DNA from 2 places in the Carnimonas bestiolae genome. Region 2 is predicted to be linked to the other one. Evidence: predicted binding sites of a transcription regulator. Region 2 holds the regulator's gene; the other holds the start of a gene.
What was found. Region 2 encodes LexA, which represses DNA repair genes until DNA is damaged. Its sites were predicted from a motif close to TACTGTNTANNTANACAGTA; they were not measured.
Positions count from the first base shown of each region.

Region 1: the regulator LexA is predicted to act here: its motif matches at 4,386-4,405, upstream of R84865_RS10540 (LexA family protein).

Region 1 is NZ_JBPCZK010000008.1:80,987-89,971, reverse strand. It holds gene R84865_RS10570 (heme lyase CcmF/NrfE family subunit) at 1-1,189, opposite strand, end outside; gene ccmE (cytochrome c maturation protein CcmE) at 1,259-1,813, opposite strand; gene ccmD (heme exporter protein CcmD) at 1,810-2,049, opposite strand; gene R84865_RS10555 (heme ABC transporter permease) at 2,046-2,795, opposite strand; gene ccmB (heme exporter protein CcmB) at 2,874-3,578, opposite strand; gene ccmA (cytochrome c biogenesis heme-transporting ATPase CcmA) at 3,565-4,218, opposite strand; gene R84865_RS10540 (LexA family protein) at 4,622-5,098, shown strand; gene R84865_RS10535 (IMPACT family protein) at 5,098-5,736, shown strand; gene R84865_RS10530 (hypothetical protein) at 5,792-6,094, opposite strand; gene R84865_RS10525 (chaperone modulator CbpM) at 6,154-6,456, opposite strand; gene R84865_RS10520 (DnaJ C-terminal domain-containing protein) at 6,470-7,450, opposite strand; gene R84865_RS10515 (tRNA dihydrouridine synthase) at 7,580-8,575, shown strand; tRNA gene R84865_RS10510 (tRNA-Arg) at 8,798-8,874, opposite strand.
Region 2 is NZ_JBPCZK010000001.1:331,343-340,327, reverse strand. It holds gene lipA (lipoyl synthase) at 1-152, shown strand, start outside; gene R84865_RS01575 (NUDIX hydrolase) at 346-984, shown strand; gene pyk (pyruvate kinase) at 1,087-2,556, opposite strand; gene topA (type I DNA topoisomerase) at 3,196-5,823, shown strand; gene R84865_RS01560 (DUF6586 family protein) at 5,836-6,294, shown strand; gene R84865_RS01555 (hypothetical protein) at 6,500-6,742, shown strand; gene lexA (transcriptional repressor LexA) at 7,019-7,675, opposite strand; gene nagZ (beta-N-acetylhexosaminidase) at 8,144-8,985, shown strand, end outside.

The DNA of each region.
Region 1 (8,985 bases), on a different contig from region 2:
TATTGAAGTATGGCGGCCCCACTGAAATCTGGCCGAGGTCCAGCGCATTCAGCAGCAGTGGATAGAGCGTACCGATCAGCACCGTCAGCAGCATCACCAATAGCACGATATTATTGATCAGCAGCATCGCTTCGCGGGACATCCACGAGAATGCGCCGCCGCTGCTAACGCGCGGTGCACGCAGCGCATACAGCAGCAGCGACAGCCCCACGGTGATGCCTAGCAGCACCAGAATGTAGTTACCACGAGAAGGATCATTGGCAAACGCATGCACCGAGCTCAGCACCCCGGAGCGCACCAGGAAGGTGCCCATCAATGACAGCGAGAAGGCGGTTATGGCCAGCAGTACTGTCCAGCTTTTGAACGCACCGCGTTTCTCGGTAACCGCCAGTGAGTGAATCAACGCGGTGCCCGCCAGCCATGGCATGAGTGAAGCATTCTCGACCGGGTCCCAGAACCACCAGCCGCCCCAGCCTAGTTCGTAGTAGGCCCACCAGCTGCCAAGCGCAATGCCCCAACTCAGGAAGGCCCACGCCACTACGGTCCAGGGACGCGCCCAGCGCGACCAGACGGCATCGAGGCGACCACCCAGCAGCGCCGCAATCGCAAACGCAAACGCCACCGAAAAGCCGACATAGCCCATGTACAGAATCGGCGGGTGAACGATCAGCCCGGGGTCTTGCAGCAATGGATTGAGATCAACGCCGTTTTCAGGCGAATTCGGCAGCAACCGAGCAAAGGGATTGGAGGTGATAATCACGAAGCTGAGGAAGCCGACTGCAATCAGCCCCATAACGCCCAGCACGCGGGCCAGAAAGTCGCGCGGCAAGCGTTTTGAGCACAGCGTTACCGCCACGCCCCAGCCCGCCAACAGCAGCGACCACAGCAGCATCGATCCTTCATGTCCGCCCCATACCGCGCACAGCTTGTAGTACCACGGCAGTAGCGAGTTGGAGTTTTCAGCGACATAGCCAACGCTGAACAGATCGTTGGCGAAGCTTAGGCTGAGCATCACATAAGCCACTGCTACCATCACGAACTGAACCAGCGCCATCGGCTGCGCCACCGCCATCCACAGCGGCTTACGCCACCACGCGCCCAACAGCGGGAACAGCGCCTGCACGCAGCTGGCAACGAAGGCAAGAATCAGGGCGAAGTAGCCAAGTTCCGGTAACCACTCAAGGAACATTCAATCATCCACTCTCGAGCTAGGGCTCGGTCGCATACGCTATGTGCTGCGCAGACCGGGCCGGGTGAGTCAGTCGGTTGTTGTGTGCTTATCATTATGATGGTCAAGACGCTGCTCCAACCCACTTACTGTCGCAGCGCTTTGGATCGCCTGCGGGGATATCCCGGCGTCGAGCTGGAAACGATACTGATGCGGCATATCACCGCCCTTCTCGAGCGCTTTAACAACCTCGGGCGGGGTGTACTTCTCGTCATGCTTGGCGAGCACTTGGGTGGCATCCAACTCGTGACGATCGCTTAGTTTACCGACCACTACCACGCCCTGCCCTTCACGAAACAGATCGGGCAGTATGCCGTCGTAATGAACGGTCAGATTATCGGCGAAATCGGTCACCACGAAGCTCACCGACACGCCGTTGGGATCCCGCTTGACGCTATCAAACCGCACCACCCCACCGGCACGCAGCGATTGCCCCATGGGAGCCGAACCGCTGGCAATTTCGCGCGGGGTATAGAACAGATTGATATTGGAGCGCAGTGCGTAAAGAATCAGCCCAATCGCTATCCCGGCCAATACCAGCAAGCCGCAGATGAGCACCAGACGCTGGCGACGTTTTGCATTCATGAGGTTGACCTGCTGTTGGACGACGCCTGGGCGGCTGAGGGAGTATCTTCCTGGGCCTGCGCCTGACGGCGCCGTTCCTGACGGCGTATATCAGCGAGCACCGCACGCCGTTCGTAGCGTCCATACAGCGCGGCAAACACCAACACTCCCAGCACCACCGCGAACGCCGGCCATACGAAGCGCGCGTAGCCATTCATGGCAAGGAAGTCAGACAGCGAAGCGAAGTAAGGCGTCATGATGCGGCCCCCTTACCCAAGGCAATATCCCTCACCCAGCGCGACCGTGATTCACGCTTCAACAGCTGACTGCGGGTGCGCGTTAGGGTGTAGGCGGCGAAAAACAGATAGAACCCCAGCATGCTAAACAGCAGCGGCAGCCACATGGAGGCTGGCATTGCGGGGGCTTTATCGATGCTGAAGGTGGCCGGTTGGTGCAGCGTATTCCACCACACCACCGAGTATTTGATGATCGGCAGGTTAACCACACCCACCAGGGTCATGATGGCGGCCGCGCGCGCGCCGCTGTCGCGACTGGTAAAACTGGCACGAAGCCCGATAACGCCGAGATAGATAAACAGCTGAATCAGCATTGAGGTAAGGCGCGCATCCCACACCCACCAGGTGCCCCAGGTCGGAATTCCCCACACTGAGCCAGAAAAGAGTGCGGCGAAGGTCATGGCGGCACCGAACGGTGCCATCACCATCGCGGCGATATCGGCAATCTTGATCTTCCATACCAGAAAAATAATGGCTGACACGGCCATTATCGCGAAGCATGACTGCGCCAGAATGGCCGCCGGTACATGCACGTAAAGAATACGCGCAGAGTCGTGCTGATAGCGGTCGGGAGGCGCAATCGCCAGCCCCCATACAACACCCACTATCAGCAGTAGCAGCGCGGCGCTCCACAGCCACGGCAGCCAAGGTCCGGTGGTGGTATAAAACCACTTGGGCGAGCCCCATTTATGAATAAATCGCCACATGCCTTCGCCAAAAAGTCGTTATTAATGAGTGCCTCACCGCACACATGGTTCTGCTGCTTTTACATCGCGGCAGAGCTGCTAGTCAGAGAGCGTTAACCGCAACGCTGCTACGGTAGCCCAAGGCGCCAGCGCTAATGCGATGGCCAGCATAGCGCCCAGCAAAGCAAGCTGCGGGGCAATACTCGCGCCCTGTAGCGCCAGCTGCGCAGCGCCCGCGCCGAAAATCAGTACCGGCGTATAAAGCGGCAGTACCAACAGCGACAGCAGCACGCCCCCGCGCTGCACACCCAGCGTAAGCGCAGCGGCGATACCGCCTACCAGGCTAAGCGTGGCGCTGCCGAGCGCCAGAGTAACGGCCACCGCCCACCACTGCTGCCACGGTAGCCCCAGCATGGCGCTGAACAGCGGTGAAAAAAGCGCCAGAGCGAACCCCGACACCAGCCAGTGCGCCAACACTTTGGCAACTATTAGCGGTGCCTGTGGATGCGCCGACAGCATCAGTTGCTCAAGGGTGCCGTCCTCGTAATCATTACGAAAAAGTCCATCCAGAGACAGCAGCATGGCCAACAGCGCCGCCACCCACAATAGCCCCGGCGCCAATTCCGCCAAACGCCGCGGCTCGGGGCCCAGCCCCAGCGGAAATAGCACTACCACCAGCGCGAAGAACAGCAGCGGACCAGCCAATTCCTGACGGCGCCGGAAGCGCAGCAGAAGCTCGCGCTTCAGTACGCGACAAAACGCGCGCCGTAAGCTCACCCTGACGGGCGAATCAGAGTTCGACATGGTGACCTCCGCGCCCATCGAGGCGAATGCGCCCCACGCTACCATTCAGCTTTAGCGGATGATGCGTAGTCACGAGCACTGCGCCGCCCGCATCACGGTGCGCGGCAATCCAGTGCTCCAGTTGTTTGACGCCGGCGGCGTCAATCGCGGTAAACGGCTCATCGAGTATCCACAGCGCACGTGGTTCGAGATGCAGCCGCGCCAGCGCCACTCGACGCTGCTGTCCCGCTGACAAACGCTCGATGGCGACATCTTCGAAGCCACTAAGCCCTACCGTCGCTAACGCCTGCCAACGGCGCTGCTCGGCATCTGGCGCTGCGTATTCCGCCAGCGCCTGATACCAGGCCAGATTTTCCAAGGCCGTCAGCCCCGCTTTGACGCCGGACTGATGCCCCAGGTAAAGCAATTCATTGCGCAGCGCGCGTGCGTGGCGGTCCAACCGATTGCCTTGCCAGTACAGCTGCCCTTGATAATCGGCAAACTGCCCGCTCACTATTTTCAATAGCGTGGTTTTGCCGCTGCCATTGGGGCCTTCGATCCACGCCAGTTGCCCAGCTGCAAGGGAGAAATCGAGCGCTGAGAAAAGCACGCGATCGTCGCGCTCGCAGCCAAGTCCAACGGCCGTCAACAGAGCTGGCACTGAACATTACTCCGGTTAGGATGAAGTCGCTACACGCCATCAAGCCGATTGATTGCTGCTATCGTGCGCTGCAAAAAGCCGTTAATTATACAGGGCGAGCGCTACCTACCTCTACCCGTCCCCAAACGCTTTCATTTTCTTGAATATTGACACCGCAATTGCTCGACAACTGTCTACACATACAGTATCTTTTCTCTGTATGCAGGATAACGCTTACGTCATACTCAGCCCGTGGGCAGCCAATAGCGTCTTCCAGCACCTCACCCTACTGTGCCAGGCACCACCGGCGCAGCGCGAGGCCAACATTGTTTGCAGGTACGTTGCCCATTGCTGTTGCAGGGCAATCACTTTAGCCATCGCGACCATTCGCGCTACCGAGCGATCTGTCGCAAGGAGAGTTCTGATGAGCACTGCGGTTGAATCCAGCTTTTTCTCACGACTACCCAACGTTCCCCTGAATGCAGAGGCATGGGAAGCCGTCGCGACAGGCAGCATGACAGAGATTCCGCTGCTCGGTAACGTGTCTGCAGGCATGCCAATAGAGGCCTGCATCGATCACGAGCACGTGACGGTACCCACCAGCCTGGTGCGCCGTAACACCTATGCACTGCGGGTGCGGGGCGACTCCATGATCGAGTGCGATATCTTCGATGGCGATATTATTATCATCGAAAAAACAGAATCGGCCGAGAATGGCGAAACCGCTGTGGTAATGATCAATAACCGCGAAGTCACGCTTAAAAAACTCTACATCGAGAAAAACGGCGTTCGTTTGCAGCCCGCCAACCAGTCGATGCAGCCGATCTATCTCAAGAATGGCGATGTACAGGTACTCGGACTGGTGATGGGCGTTGCTCGTCGTCCCGCTCAGGCGGCCTGATGGCCACCACGCACCGCTATCAGATACCTGCTGTTGCATTGACCGCGCCTCACAGCGCGGAATTTGAGGTCAGCAAGAGTCGCTTTATTACATGGATCGCACGCTGCGAGAGTATTGCTGATGCTCAGCAGCTCGAGCAGCTTGCGCGTGCCACCTACGCCGATGCCCGACACCATTGCAGCGCTTTTATCGCTGGCGCCCCCGGCGAGCAAGTCGCGATTGGCTTCTCCGATGACGGCGAACCCGGAGGCACCGCAGGGCGCCCTATCTATCAGGTGCTCGAAGGCAGTGGCTTAGGGCAGCTTGGCTGCGTGGTAATCCGCTACTTCGGTGGTATCAAGCTAGGCACCGGCGGGCTAGTACGGGCCTATACCAAGGCGGCGCTACTCGCGCTTGAACATCTGCCCACCCAGGCCTATGTCAGCACCGAGCCGGTAAAGCTACAAGTTGGCTTTAGCGACGAACATCCTGCCCGCCATTGGTGTGAGACAGCAGGGGCGCGCATCACCCAGGTTGACTACTCCGCCAATGGCCCTGTGCTCACGCTGGAATGGCCCTGCGACCAGCCGCTACAGCTCGACCAGCTGGCTCTTTCGCTTACCACCCCACCGCAGTTGGTAGATACCGTTCCCCAATAAAACAGAATGCCTGCGCCTTGCGGAGCAAGACAGTCCATCGCGAACTTCGAGGACATCAGGCCCCGCCACCACCGCTCTGTATGCCATGGTCGTAGCGCCGCCCGGTTCGGCGGTTCGGCGGTTCGGCGGTTCGGCGGTTCGGCGGTTCGGCGGTTCGGCGGTTCGGCGGTTCGGCGGTTCGGCGGTTCGGCGGTTCGGCGGTTCGGCGGTTCGGCAAATGAATGTCGGTCATAAAAAAAGAAGCCAGCACTTTTATCCAAAGTGCTGGCTTCTTTGTTCGGTGCATCAAGTAGCGCTGCACGGCGAGCGTTTGATAGCGCAAAAGCACCCTGCCGGCCCAAAGGTGCGACATTGCCATGCGTGTTCGCACTCCCTGCGCTTAGGCACTGTACCTGCCCTCAGCCCGTTACGAAGAGGCTACAGGGCTTCAACGAAGCGCAGCAAACGCTGCTGCAGGCGTTCATTTTCGTCGCGCAGGCGCTGATTTTCATCGAGCAGCTCAAGCGCCAACGCCGCGCCTTGCCAATCCAGCTCTAGCTCGCGCTGCAGTCGCACCACACGACGTACTACCCATACTGTGCTGATATCGAACTGCCAGCGCGGTGCGGCAGTGTTGATAGGGGTGATAATGCCGTGCTCAATGATCGTAATCAGAGTCTCGCCAGGCACTGAGGTGCGCAGGCACAGCTCGTCGAAATCGAAACAATTTACACTAGTCACGAGTCACTGCTCCTCAGCGCCATTTAGTACGCGGGTTGAAGTGTGGGTGATGTTCGGCAAGGCTTTTCCACGCAGCCTCGTCGCCCTCTGCCGGACGTTCGGGCAACACGATTTTCAACTGTGCGATCAAATCACCCTGACCGCTGCGCTGCGGTAAACCCTTGCCTTTCAACCGTAGGCGAGCGCCCGCATGGCTATTGGCGGGCACGGTCAGCTGCAAGCGACCTGCCAGCGTGGGAATTTCGATCTTGCCGCCCAGCGCTGCTTCCCAAGGCGCCAGCGGAACCGTGAGCAGCAGATTATGCCCATCGACGTCGAAGTCGGGATGCGGCGCGAACTGTACCTTGAGATAAAGGTCACCGTTGGGGCCGCCGTTGCCGCCGGGGCCACCCTGCCCCTTCAGGCGAATTCGCTCACCGTCATTGACGCCTTTCGGCACCCGCACCTTCAGGCTCTTCTCGATATCCTTGGGACGTCCTTGCTCATCGTGAGTGCGCAGGGTGAATCGCACCTCTTTCGGCTCGGCGGCCATTACTTCTTCGAGGAACAGCGGAAAGTCGAGCTCGACATCCTGGCCTGGATAGGGGCGCTGAGCGAAGTCGTCGAAACCGCCAAAGCCTGCGCTACTGTATCCCGCACCGCCACGCTGACGCCGTTGGCCAAACAAATTATCGAAGAAATCCGAGAAATCGGACTCGCTACCGCCCGCCTGCTGAGCACCGCCTTGCTGCCACCCTTCCCAGCCGGGCGGCGGTTGAAATTCATCGCCGCCACGATTGCCGTATTTACGCAGCTGATCGTATTCGGCGCGCTTTTCCTTGTCGCTCAGCACTTCGTACGCTTCGCCTACTTCCTTGAAGCGTTCTTCAGCGTTCTCTTCCTTGCTAACGTCTGGATGATACTTACGTGCCAGCCGCCGATACGCCGACTTGACTGCCTTGGTGTCGGCATCTTCAGGCACATCCAGGATGGCGTAATAATCCTTGAATTCCATATACCCCCCAACGCGCAGAGCCTATCGCTCCGGTCATCGCGGCCTGTGCGCCTCGCGCACTCTACACCGCTCCCATTACTCTATAAAATGGCGCCTTTTACGCCGTTAACAAGCGCTGCCTGAAGAATAATGATAGACGCCACCCGCCCCCACAATGCTCCTCACGCACGAATTGGTCTAGCACCGATGGAAGGCGTGGTGGATGTGCATACCCGCGCACTGCTGACCGCTATTGGCGGCTTCGACTGGGTGGTGACCGAATTTGTGCGGGTGGTCGATGCGCGTTTGCCCGCGCGTGTTTTTACTCGCCTGTGCCCGGAGCTAACGAGCGGCGCAACAACCTCCGCCGGCACACCGGTAACGCTGCAACTGCTGGGTTCTGATCCGCAAGCGTTGGGCGAAAATGCGCAGCAGGCGGTGGCCTGCGGCGCCAGCGCCATCGATATTAACTTCGGCTGCCCTGCCAAGACGGTCAACCGCCACCGTGGCGGGGCGTCGTTGCTGCAGGACGCCGACGATGTCTATCAGGCCGTGCGCGGCGTGGTCGATGCGCTGCAAGGCAGCAATGTCAGGGTGAGCGCGAAGCTACGGCTGGGCTTTAACACCAAACAGTTGGCACTGCACTGCGCCTGTGCCGCCGAGGCCGCTGGCGCCTCTCACCTCACCCTGCACGCGCGCACCAAGAAGGAAGGCTATCGCCCGCCCGCACACTGGGAATGGGTGGCGCGCGTGCGCCAGCAGGTAGGCATACCGGTGGTTGTTAATGGCGATATCTGGACACTGGAAGATTTTTGGAAGGCGCGCTCACTGTCAGGCTGTCGTGACGTAATGCTAGGCCGCAGCGCGCTGGCGGACCCTTGGCTAGCGCGGCGTATCAAGCACTGGCAGGTAACCGGCGAGCGCATGGCGGCAACACGCTGGCAGCAGAGGGCCGATGTGCTGCAAACGTTCGCCGAACGCTTGATGACAGTTCCCGCACCTGAACGCGTGCCAGACAAGGTGATTGTCTCGCTGCTTAAGCAATGGCTGGCGATCATGCGCCAACACGATGCCGAATCGGACCAACGCTTCAGTGAGCTAAAACGCATCAATCAGTTGCACGAGATGCTGGCCGCGCTCAACTGAATGCCTTCAGCGGCCTACTGCTTCGCGCCAGCTTCCTTGCCTGCTTAGTCGAGCTAGCCCCTTAGGTGTCAGTGAGTCATTGGCCAGAACAGGAGACTGCCCGCGTAGCGGCTCGTGCACGGCAAGCGCCGCGGGCGCACTCCAGTCGCGTGCGCTATGCGAAAAAATTCCAAGACACAAAAAACCCCGAACCGGCTATTACCGATTCGGGGTTTTGCAATATGGCGCGCCCGAGAGGATTCGAACCTCTGACCCCTTGATTCGTAGTCAAGTACTCTATCCAGCTGAGCTACGGGCGCTTTTAGGTGATGCCATCAAGACCGCGCCGCTAGCGCTTAATGCTTGAGTGCGGTGCGCATATTACCTACCTAGATGCCGGAATGCAAAGGGTTTTTACAGATTTTGCAATA
Region 2 (8,985 bases):
ACCTGCCCATCGACCGCTGGGTGCCGCCCAAAACCTTCGAATGGTATGCCGACAAAGGGTACGAAATGGGCTTTACCCACGTAGCCTCCGGCCCGCTGGTGCGCTCAAGCTACCACGCTGACAAGCAGGCCCACGGCGGGCAGGTGAAATAACCGCCAGCGCGTGACCTTTATCGGCACTGCATGCGTAACGAGCGCGGCCATCTGGCCGCGTTCGCTGCGTTTGATGGCGCTGTTTTCACCCCGCTAGCGCGGCCCTGGGGGCATTCTGATAGCGGTATCGCCGGCGCGTTATTGGTCGTACACTGATTGTAATGGTAGTCATTTACTGGAGGCTTCGAGAGGCATGGCGCAGAACTGGGTAGACTTCGCGCAACGGTTGAGAGCGCTGGCGCAAACCGGACAAACCTATACCGACAACCATTTCGAGTTGGAGCGCTACCAGGAGCTAGAGCGGCTGGCGCACCAAATGTTTGCCGCGCTGTCTGACTCACCCGTTGAAAAGGTCGATAACTTTTTCTTCCCCGAGAAGGGCTACGCGACGCCCAAGGTCGATGTGCGCGGCGCAGTATTTCGCGACAACCGCGTGCTGCTGGTGCGCGAGCGCCGCGACGGCTGCTGGACGCTTCCCGGTGGCTGGGCCGATGTTGCCGAGCCACCCGGCCCCGGCGCCATTCGTGAGATTTGGGAGGAGGCGGGGCTGGCAGCCGTCAATCCACGCTTGGCACTGCTGCGCGACCGCAATCTCCACGACTATAAGCACCAGTCGCCGAGCCATATCTATAAGCTTTTTTATCTCTGTGATGAGGCCGCCGGCAGTCGCTTCAGTGCCGCCGATTTTGTTGCCAATAACGAAACAGACGCCGCCGATTTCTTTGCCGTCGACGATTTGCCGCCGCTCTCGACGCCCCGCACGCTAGAAAAGGATATTCATCACCTCTATGCGTTTTTGCGCGGCGATATTACCGAGGTAGAGTCCGACTAACAGCGTGCGAATGATCCGCCAAGTGCGGGTGTGACCGCGCATAAAAAACGCTGCCGGGCCAAGCCCGGCAGCGTTTTTTCAGGTGAAACGGCCGTCGCTGTATCAGCCGATTTCGGTACCTACCTGAACGATCTTCAGGGTATTGGTGCCGCCTTGCGCCGAGCTGTGATCGCCTTTGGTCAGAATCACGAAGTCGCCTTCTTGCAGCAGTTTGCGTGACTCCAGTGTTTCCAGCGTGCGCGCGTTCACTTCAGCGTTGTCGAAGTTATCAGCGTCGAAGTGCAGCGGAATAACGCCGCGGAACAGCGCCATGCGACGCAGTGTAGCGGGGTTGTTCGACAGTCCGATAATCGGCAGCGCCGAGCGGATGCGCGAGGCAATCAGCGGCGTATGTCCAGACTCGGTGAGACAGGAGATAGCGGCCACGCCTTCCAGATGGTTAGCGGCATACATGGCCGATAGCGCGACGGTTTCGTCGATGCGATGGAAGGTATCTTTCATGCGGTGTTTCGACTCTTGCGCTTCGCGTTCGCGCTCGGCACCACGACAGCAGCGGTCCATTGCCTGGATTGTTTCTACCGGGAAGTCGCCAGCAGCAGTTTCTGCTGAACACATCACCGCGTCGGTGCCATCGAGCACTGCGTTAGCGACGTCGAATACTTCGGCGCGGGTCGGCAGCGGGCTGGAAATCATCGATTCCATCATCTGGGTGGCGGTGATGACGACGCGATCCAGGGTGCGCGCACGTGCGATCATGCGTTTTTGCACGCCAATCAACTGCGCATCGCCAATTTCAACGCCCAAGTCACCGCGCGCTACCATTACCGCGTCCGAGGCAATGATAATGTCGTCGAGGGTTTCGTTGTCGGCAACGGCTTCAGCACGCTCGACCTTGGCCACCAGACCGATGCCTTTCCCTGCTTCGCCCATCAGATCACGCGCGTAGCGCATGTCGTCGCCAGAGCGGGGGAACGAAATCGCCAGGTAGTCGACGCCAATCGAGATGGCGGTCTTCATGTCCTGCTTGTCTTTTTCGGTCAGCGCAGCAGCCGACAAACCGCCGCCTTGTTTGTTGATGCCTTTATTGTTGGAGAGCTTGCCGCCCACCTTGACCTTGCAGTTGATGTGCGGCGGCTTGACGTCGACCACGTCAAATACCACGCGGCCGTCATCGAGCAGCAGTACGTCACCCGCTTTAAGGTCGTCGGCCAGTTCCTTGTAGTCGCAGCCCACTTGATGCTGATCGCCGTCGTCATCGTTGAGCGATACATCGATGCGGAAATCGGCGCCTTCTTCGAGTACAACCTTGCCTTCCTTGAAGCGCGCGATGCGGATCTTCGGCCCTTGCAGGTCACCGAGAATCGCAACGGTGCGGCCCTGCTGTTCCGCTGCCTTGCGCACTGCTTCGGCGCGGTTGCGGTGATCGTCGGCAGAGCCGTGGGAGAAGTTCAGTCGCACCACGTCGACGCCGGCTTTCACCATCGCATCAAGAACCCCGGGGCGATCGCTCGCGGGACCGAGGGTAGCGACAATTTTGGTACGCCGAATCGGAGTGTGCTGGGTAGTCGACATCAAGCGATCTCCTTAGTGCTAAGGTCGTTAGCGGTTGTCAGTAACATTACTGAGTAAGTGTCGCTAATCTAACCGAATTGGGAAAAGTTAGCGAGAAACTGAATTCTGACTGTCGAAAGTTTCCCACTTTTCTAATCATTATGCAGTGAGCCTTTACGCTAAGCACAGCCACCGGTAAACGCTGCTGCTGGCGGCAATTCAGGCTTGCCTGTGGCGAATTGTGCAGCGCTAGGGTAGGGTAGGCGGAATTTTAACGCTCATCCGACCCTTCTCGCGGGCCCCCTGCCTAGCGAGGCTTGGTGCCCGTGTAGCGGTGCTGGTGGCGAGGCCAGTTACCAAACTGCTTCATTAGTTGCTCACGGTGGCCCTTGCCGTATTGAGCTACGCTGTATGCGTTGCACGTTTTTGCGCGCCAGCATTGCTGCCCGCTGCTGGCAAGCGTTAGGGCTGACTAACGTAGCGCTGGCGAAATATGCTGCTGTGCGCCAGCGCGGCGTCAAGGCCAAACGTTTTTACTGATAGCGTTCAGGCAGGCAACAGTTTTTATCGTGCCAGCCTGGGTGAACGAATTGAATTTTGCATATTGCGCCCGAATAAAGTTAAGTCCGCCCAGTCAGCGGCACAATGAGACGGAGTTCCATGGGTAAGTCACTGGTGATAGTCGAGTCGCCTGCCAAGGCCAAGACCATCAACAAATATCTCGGTAATGATTTCGTCGTGAAGTCCAGCGTCGGGCATATTCGCGATCTTCCGACCAGTTCCAACAGCAAGAGTGATCCCGCTGCCCGTGCGCGGCAGGCAGCTGCAACGCGCAAGATGAGCGCCGAGCAGAAGGCTGAGTACAAGCGCGAAAAAGCCCGTGCTCAGCTGGTGCGCCGTATGGGCGTCGATCCCGACCATGATTGGCAGGCGCACTACGAAGTGCTGCCGGGCAAGGAAAAAGTGGTCGACGAGCTTAAGCGCCTGGCCGCCAAAGCCGACACCGTCTATCTCGCGACCGATTTGGACCGCGAAGGGGAGGCGATTGCCTGGCATCTGCGCGAAACCATCGGTGGCGACGATTCGCGCTACAAGCGCGTGGTGTTTAACGAAATTACTAAAAACGCCATTCAGCAGGCGTTCAAGGCGCCTAGTGAACTGCAGATGCCGCGTGTCTACGCTCAGCAGGCGCGGCGTTTTCTCGACCGCGTGGTGGGCTTTATGGTGTCGCCGCTGCTGTGGTCGAAGGTGGCTCGCGGGCTATCGGCGGGGCGCGTGCAGTCAGTAGCGGTGCGCTTGATTGTTGATCGCGAGCGTGAGATTCGTGCCTTTATTCCCGAAGAATATTGGGACGTACACGCCGATCTGGTCAGCGACGGCGGCGAACCCATTCGCTTCGAAGTGGCGCGCAAGGACGGCGCTGCTTTCCGTCCCACCAGTGAAGAGCAAACGCTGAGCGCCATCGAGCCGCTGAAAAAGGCCGCGCTCAAGGTCAGCGAACGGCAGGACAAGCCTACCTCCAGCAAACCTACTGCACCCTTTATTACCTCGACGCTACAGCAGGCGGCGAGCGGTCGCTTAGGGTTCTCGGTACGCAAGACCATGACGCTGGCCCAGCGCCTCTACGAGGCGGGCTATATCACTTACATGCGTACCGATTCGACCAACCTGTCGGCCGATGCGGTCAGTGCAGCGCGTGACTATATCAGCACCACCTTCGGCAGCGAGTATCTGCCCGAGCAGCCCAATCGCTATGCTTCCAAGGATAATGCCCAAGAGGCGCACGAGGCGATTCGCCCCAGTAACGTCAAGCTTTCGGCGGCGCAGCTGTCGGGTATGGAGCGCGACGCCGAGCGACTCTATGAGCTGATCTGGCGACAGTTTGTGGCCTGTCAGATGGTGCCTGCCAAGTACCTTTCCACCAACCTGATCGTCAAAAGCGAAGGCTTTGAGCTGCGCGCCAAAGGGCGCGTGCTGAAGTTCGACGGTTACACGCGGGTAGCACCGGCGGGACGCGGAGAAGATCAGGCCCTGCCTGATCTTCCCGAAGGTACTGCGCTGTCGCTCGCTGAGCTCGATCCACAGCAGCACTTTACCAAGCCCAATCCTCGCTACACCGAGGCGAGCCTGGTGCGTGAGCTTGAGAAGCGCGGTATCGGCCGTCCTTCTACCTATGCGTCGATCATTTCGACCATTCAGGAGCGCGGCTATGTAGTGCTCGACAGCCGCCGTTTCTATGCGCAAACGCTGGGCGAAATCGTCACTGATCGGTTGGTCGAGTCGTTCGACGACCTGCTCGATTATGGCTTCACCGCCCGAATGGAAGACGAGCTTGACGAAATCGCTACCGGTGAGGTGCAGTGGAAGCATGTGCTCAACGACTTCTACGGCGGCTTCAAGAAGAAGCTCGACCACGCGGAAGGCGATGATGGCATGCGCCCCAATCTGCCGATTCCGACCGATATCGACTGCCCGAAATGCGGGCGCAAGATGCAGATTCGCATCGGCTCGACCGGGGTATTCCTTGGCTGCTCTGGCTATAACCTGCCGCCCAAAGAGCGCTGCAAGGAGACCATCGATCTGATTCCCGGCGATGAAGTGGTGCCTGCCGATGCCGGCGAAGAGGCGGAAACCGATGCGCTGCGTGCGCGGTGGCGTAATCCGCACACCGGCAACGCAATGGACAGCTACCTGATCGATGAGCACCGCAAACTCCATCTAAGCAACGACGATGACGGCTATTACGCCATCGAAGAGGGTACCTTCAAGATCAAGGGCTACGAAGGGCCCACCCTTGAGTGCGATAAGTGTGGTTCGGAAATGCAGCTGCGCTCGGGGCGTTTCGGCAAGTATTTCGCCTGCACCAATGAGGCCTGCACCAACACCCGTAAACTGCTGCGCAGCGGTGAGCCTGCGCCGCCCAAGATGGACCCGATCGATATGCCGGAGCTGGCGTGTCAGAAGGTCGATGATCACTACGTGCTGCGCGACGGTGCCAGCGGGCTGTTCCTTGCCGCCAGTGGCTTTCCCAAGAACCGCGAGACGCGGGCGCCGCTGGTCATGGAGCTGAAGCCGCATCGCGAAGCGCTGCCCGAGAAGTATCACTTCCTGCTGGACGCACCCGAGGCCGATCCCGACGGGCACCCTGCGCAAATCCGTTTTTCACGTAAGGCGAAGGCGCAATACGTGATGACCGAAAATGACGCGGGCAAGGCGAGCGGCTGGCGCGCAACGTACGATGATGGACGTTGGCAGGTCGAAGATAAGCGCAAACCGGCCAAGTCATAGAGGGCAATCGTTATGGAGCAGCGCCGCCGCACTCACGAACTTCTCTATCACGCCGAGGTGGTGTTGAAAGAGCGCCGTTCGAGCAGTGGGCTCAGCAATGCCGAGCTGCCTCCCGCCGTACGTGCGCAGGCGTTGGAGCAGGCTGCCACGGCGCTGATCGACGCTGCGCTACACTCTGCGGTTATCGAATGTTCGCCAGCGGGAACGGTCGTCGACGACTGGCGCTCGTACCTGCGCGAGCACGCTGATGACAGCGCCGAGCTGCGCCGCTTGTCGCAGCAGCTGCTGCCGGGCGGTGAGCTATCGGTGCTGTTTGATCATCCGCTCTATGCACCTCAGGCAGCTTCCGGCGCTTACGCGGCTGGCAGCGCCACCATTGCGAGCGATGCACAAAAGCTGTCACTGGAGCACTGTTTGCAGCGTTTAAAAGCGCTGCTAAACGAGCTGCGGGAGAGTAGCCTCGAATGGTGATCTGTCGCTATTCTTAACGTGGTGATAGAATACGTCTCCTTTCGATGATGCGATTCCGTTGAGAAAACACCATCGCTCGGTGACGGGTACCGCTGCGCGCTCTTTAATGGCGCTTGCCAAGCGAACCTTCGATCGCTGCTCCGCGGCATTCGTCCGCCGGATGCTTGCCCGCACCGCCTATTGATCAACAGGACGAGGTGATGAAATGTCCGATACCGCTATTCTGGAAATTGTGGAATTGGCCGATGGTGAAGTTGTCCTCCGTCCTTCCGAAGGCGCCGGAGATGCGCTGGTGTCGGTGCGTTTTTCCTCTGAAGCACTTGAGTTGCTGCGCACCTCGCGCTTTCAGGTGGCCAAGGAGATGATCGATCACGCCATCACGCGCACTCGACTGTGGGACGAAGGCGACGTGATCGAAGAAGTGGATGATCACACCACCGTGCACTGAAGCACATCGGCAAGTCTCTGCATCGTGTCGCCACTGCTGGGCCAATAGCAACGCCGACGCGACAAAAAAGGCAGCGTTTTCACGCTGCCTTTTTTATTGCCGTTTTGTCGCTGTAAGCGAACGACGCGCTTTGCGAAACGACGCATGGCAGATTATTCGTTGCGCAGATAGCAGGGCGCTTTGTCCTGGGTGGATGAGCGACCCTCCATGCTGCATTGGTGCCGGCCGGCCGCACCGCCGCAGCGATCACACCGGCCGTACAGTGCCTCACGGCTATTAGTGCAGTCCTTGGCCGTTGTCGCCCCTGATAATGCCCACGCCAACCCCTTCGATATCAAACCCTTCGCTGGGATCGACGATGATCGGTTCGAAGTCAGGGTTTTCTGCCAGCAGCCGTATCTCCTTGCCGGAGCGCTCGAAGCGCTTGACGGTAACATCTTCGCCAATCCGGGCAATCACGATCTGACCATTACGCACCTCGCTGGTGCGGTGAACCGCCAGCAGATCGCCATCGAGAATGCCGGCGTCGCGCATCGACAGCCCCTTAACGCGCAGCAGATAGTCGGCTCGCGGTGAGAAGAAGTCGGCCGGCAGCGGGCAGTAGCGATCAATATGCTCGGTCGCCAGTACTGGGCTGCCTGCGGCCACCTGACCGATAACGGCGAGCCCTTGTGCTTCTTCGATGGGCTCGTTAGCGGCAGCATCGCTGGCAGGCTCCTGATTGACCACGCGAATACCTCGCGAAGCGCCGGGGATCATTTCGATCACGCCCTTGCGCTTGAGCGCCTTCAAGTGTTCTTCAGCAGCATTGGCCGAGCGAAACCCCAGCGCCTGCGCAATTTCCGCGCGAGTGGGGGGGTAACCGTGAGTAGCCAGAGTACCGGTGATCAGGTCCAGTACTTCTTGTTGGCGGCGAGTAAGCGGTTTGGTCATAGCGGTTTGGCCTAAGCGGAATCCATGACTGTAATTGTATCCAGTATTATCGCTAACGCAAGGGGGAGTAGCGGGCGACGCATCATTAATGGCTGCGCTTTATATGTCGCAGGCCGAATCACGAATTAGGGAAAGGGCAACGAATAAGTGCACTTTGCGCAGTCGTGGCCGAATCACGAAAGACGGCTCGGGCAACGAATGAGTGCACTTTGCGCAGTCGTCGCCGAATCACGAAAGACGGCTCGGGCAACGAATGAGTGCACTTTGCGCCACCGCAGGCCGAACTAATAAAGGTGACGCGAACAGGGAATGGTTCGCTCTTTATGTGGTCAGTAGGGCGATGCCTCTGTTTTATTGAGCGCCGAGCGCTGCGCTTGCCGGGAGTTTTAACGGCCACTGTGGGTGCCTCGACTCCCTTTCGGCCAGCGCCTAGAATAGCGCAGATATTTATCTGTCAGGAGAATGGCCATGAGCGTTGCTCTCGGTCCCGTTATGATCGACGTGGCCTCTACAACCCTCGATAACAGTGATCGCGCACTGCTCGAGCATCCTTCGGTGGGCGGCGTGGTGCTGTTTGCACGCAATCTGGAATCGCCCGCGCAGTGTCGAGCGCTGTGCGACGCCATCCGCAGTCAGCGTCCGGATATTCTGATCAGCGTCGATCATGAGGGAGGACGGGTGCAGCGGCTGCGTGAAGGACTGACCTCGCTGCCGCCCATGTGCGCCTTTGGCCATCGCTATCCAGAACAACCGCAGCAAACGCTGGCATTGGTGCACGAATGCGGTTGGCTAATGTCGCAAGAGTTGGCAGCCTGCGGTGTCGATTTCTCCTTTGCGCCGGTGTTGGATGTTGATGAGAAACTCAGCAAGGTGATTGGCGAGCGCTCGTTTTCGCCGGTGCCGGCACAGGTCAGCACGCTGGCCGGTGCGCTGCTCGATGGCTTCGAAGAGGGGGGTATGGCGTCGGTAGGCAAGCATTTTCCCGGTCACGGTGGGGTTGAAGCAGACTCTCATCTCGAGCTACCGGTTGACGAGCGCTCGCTGGCGGCGCTTGAAGCTCACGATCTGATTCCATTTACTGAGTTGGCCTCGCGTCTGACGGCGGTGATGCCATCCCACGTGCGCTATCCCGCCTTCGATCCTAATCCGACCGGCTTCTCCGCTGCCTGGCTCGATTATCTACGCAATACGCTTGGGTTCAGCGGTGCGATTCTCTCCGATGATTTATCGATGCATGGTGCAAGTTTCGCCGGTGGGCCGGTAGAGCGCGCTCAGCTAGCGCTGCAAGCGGGCTGTGATGCAGTGTTGGT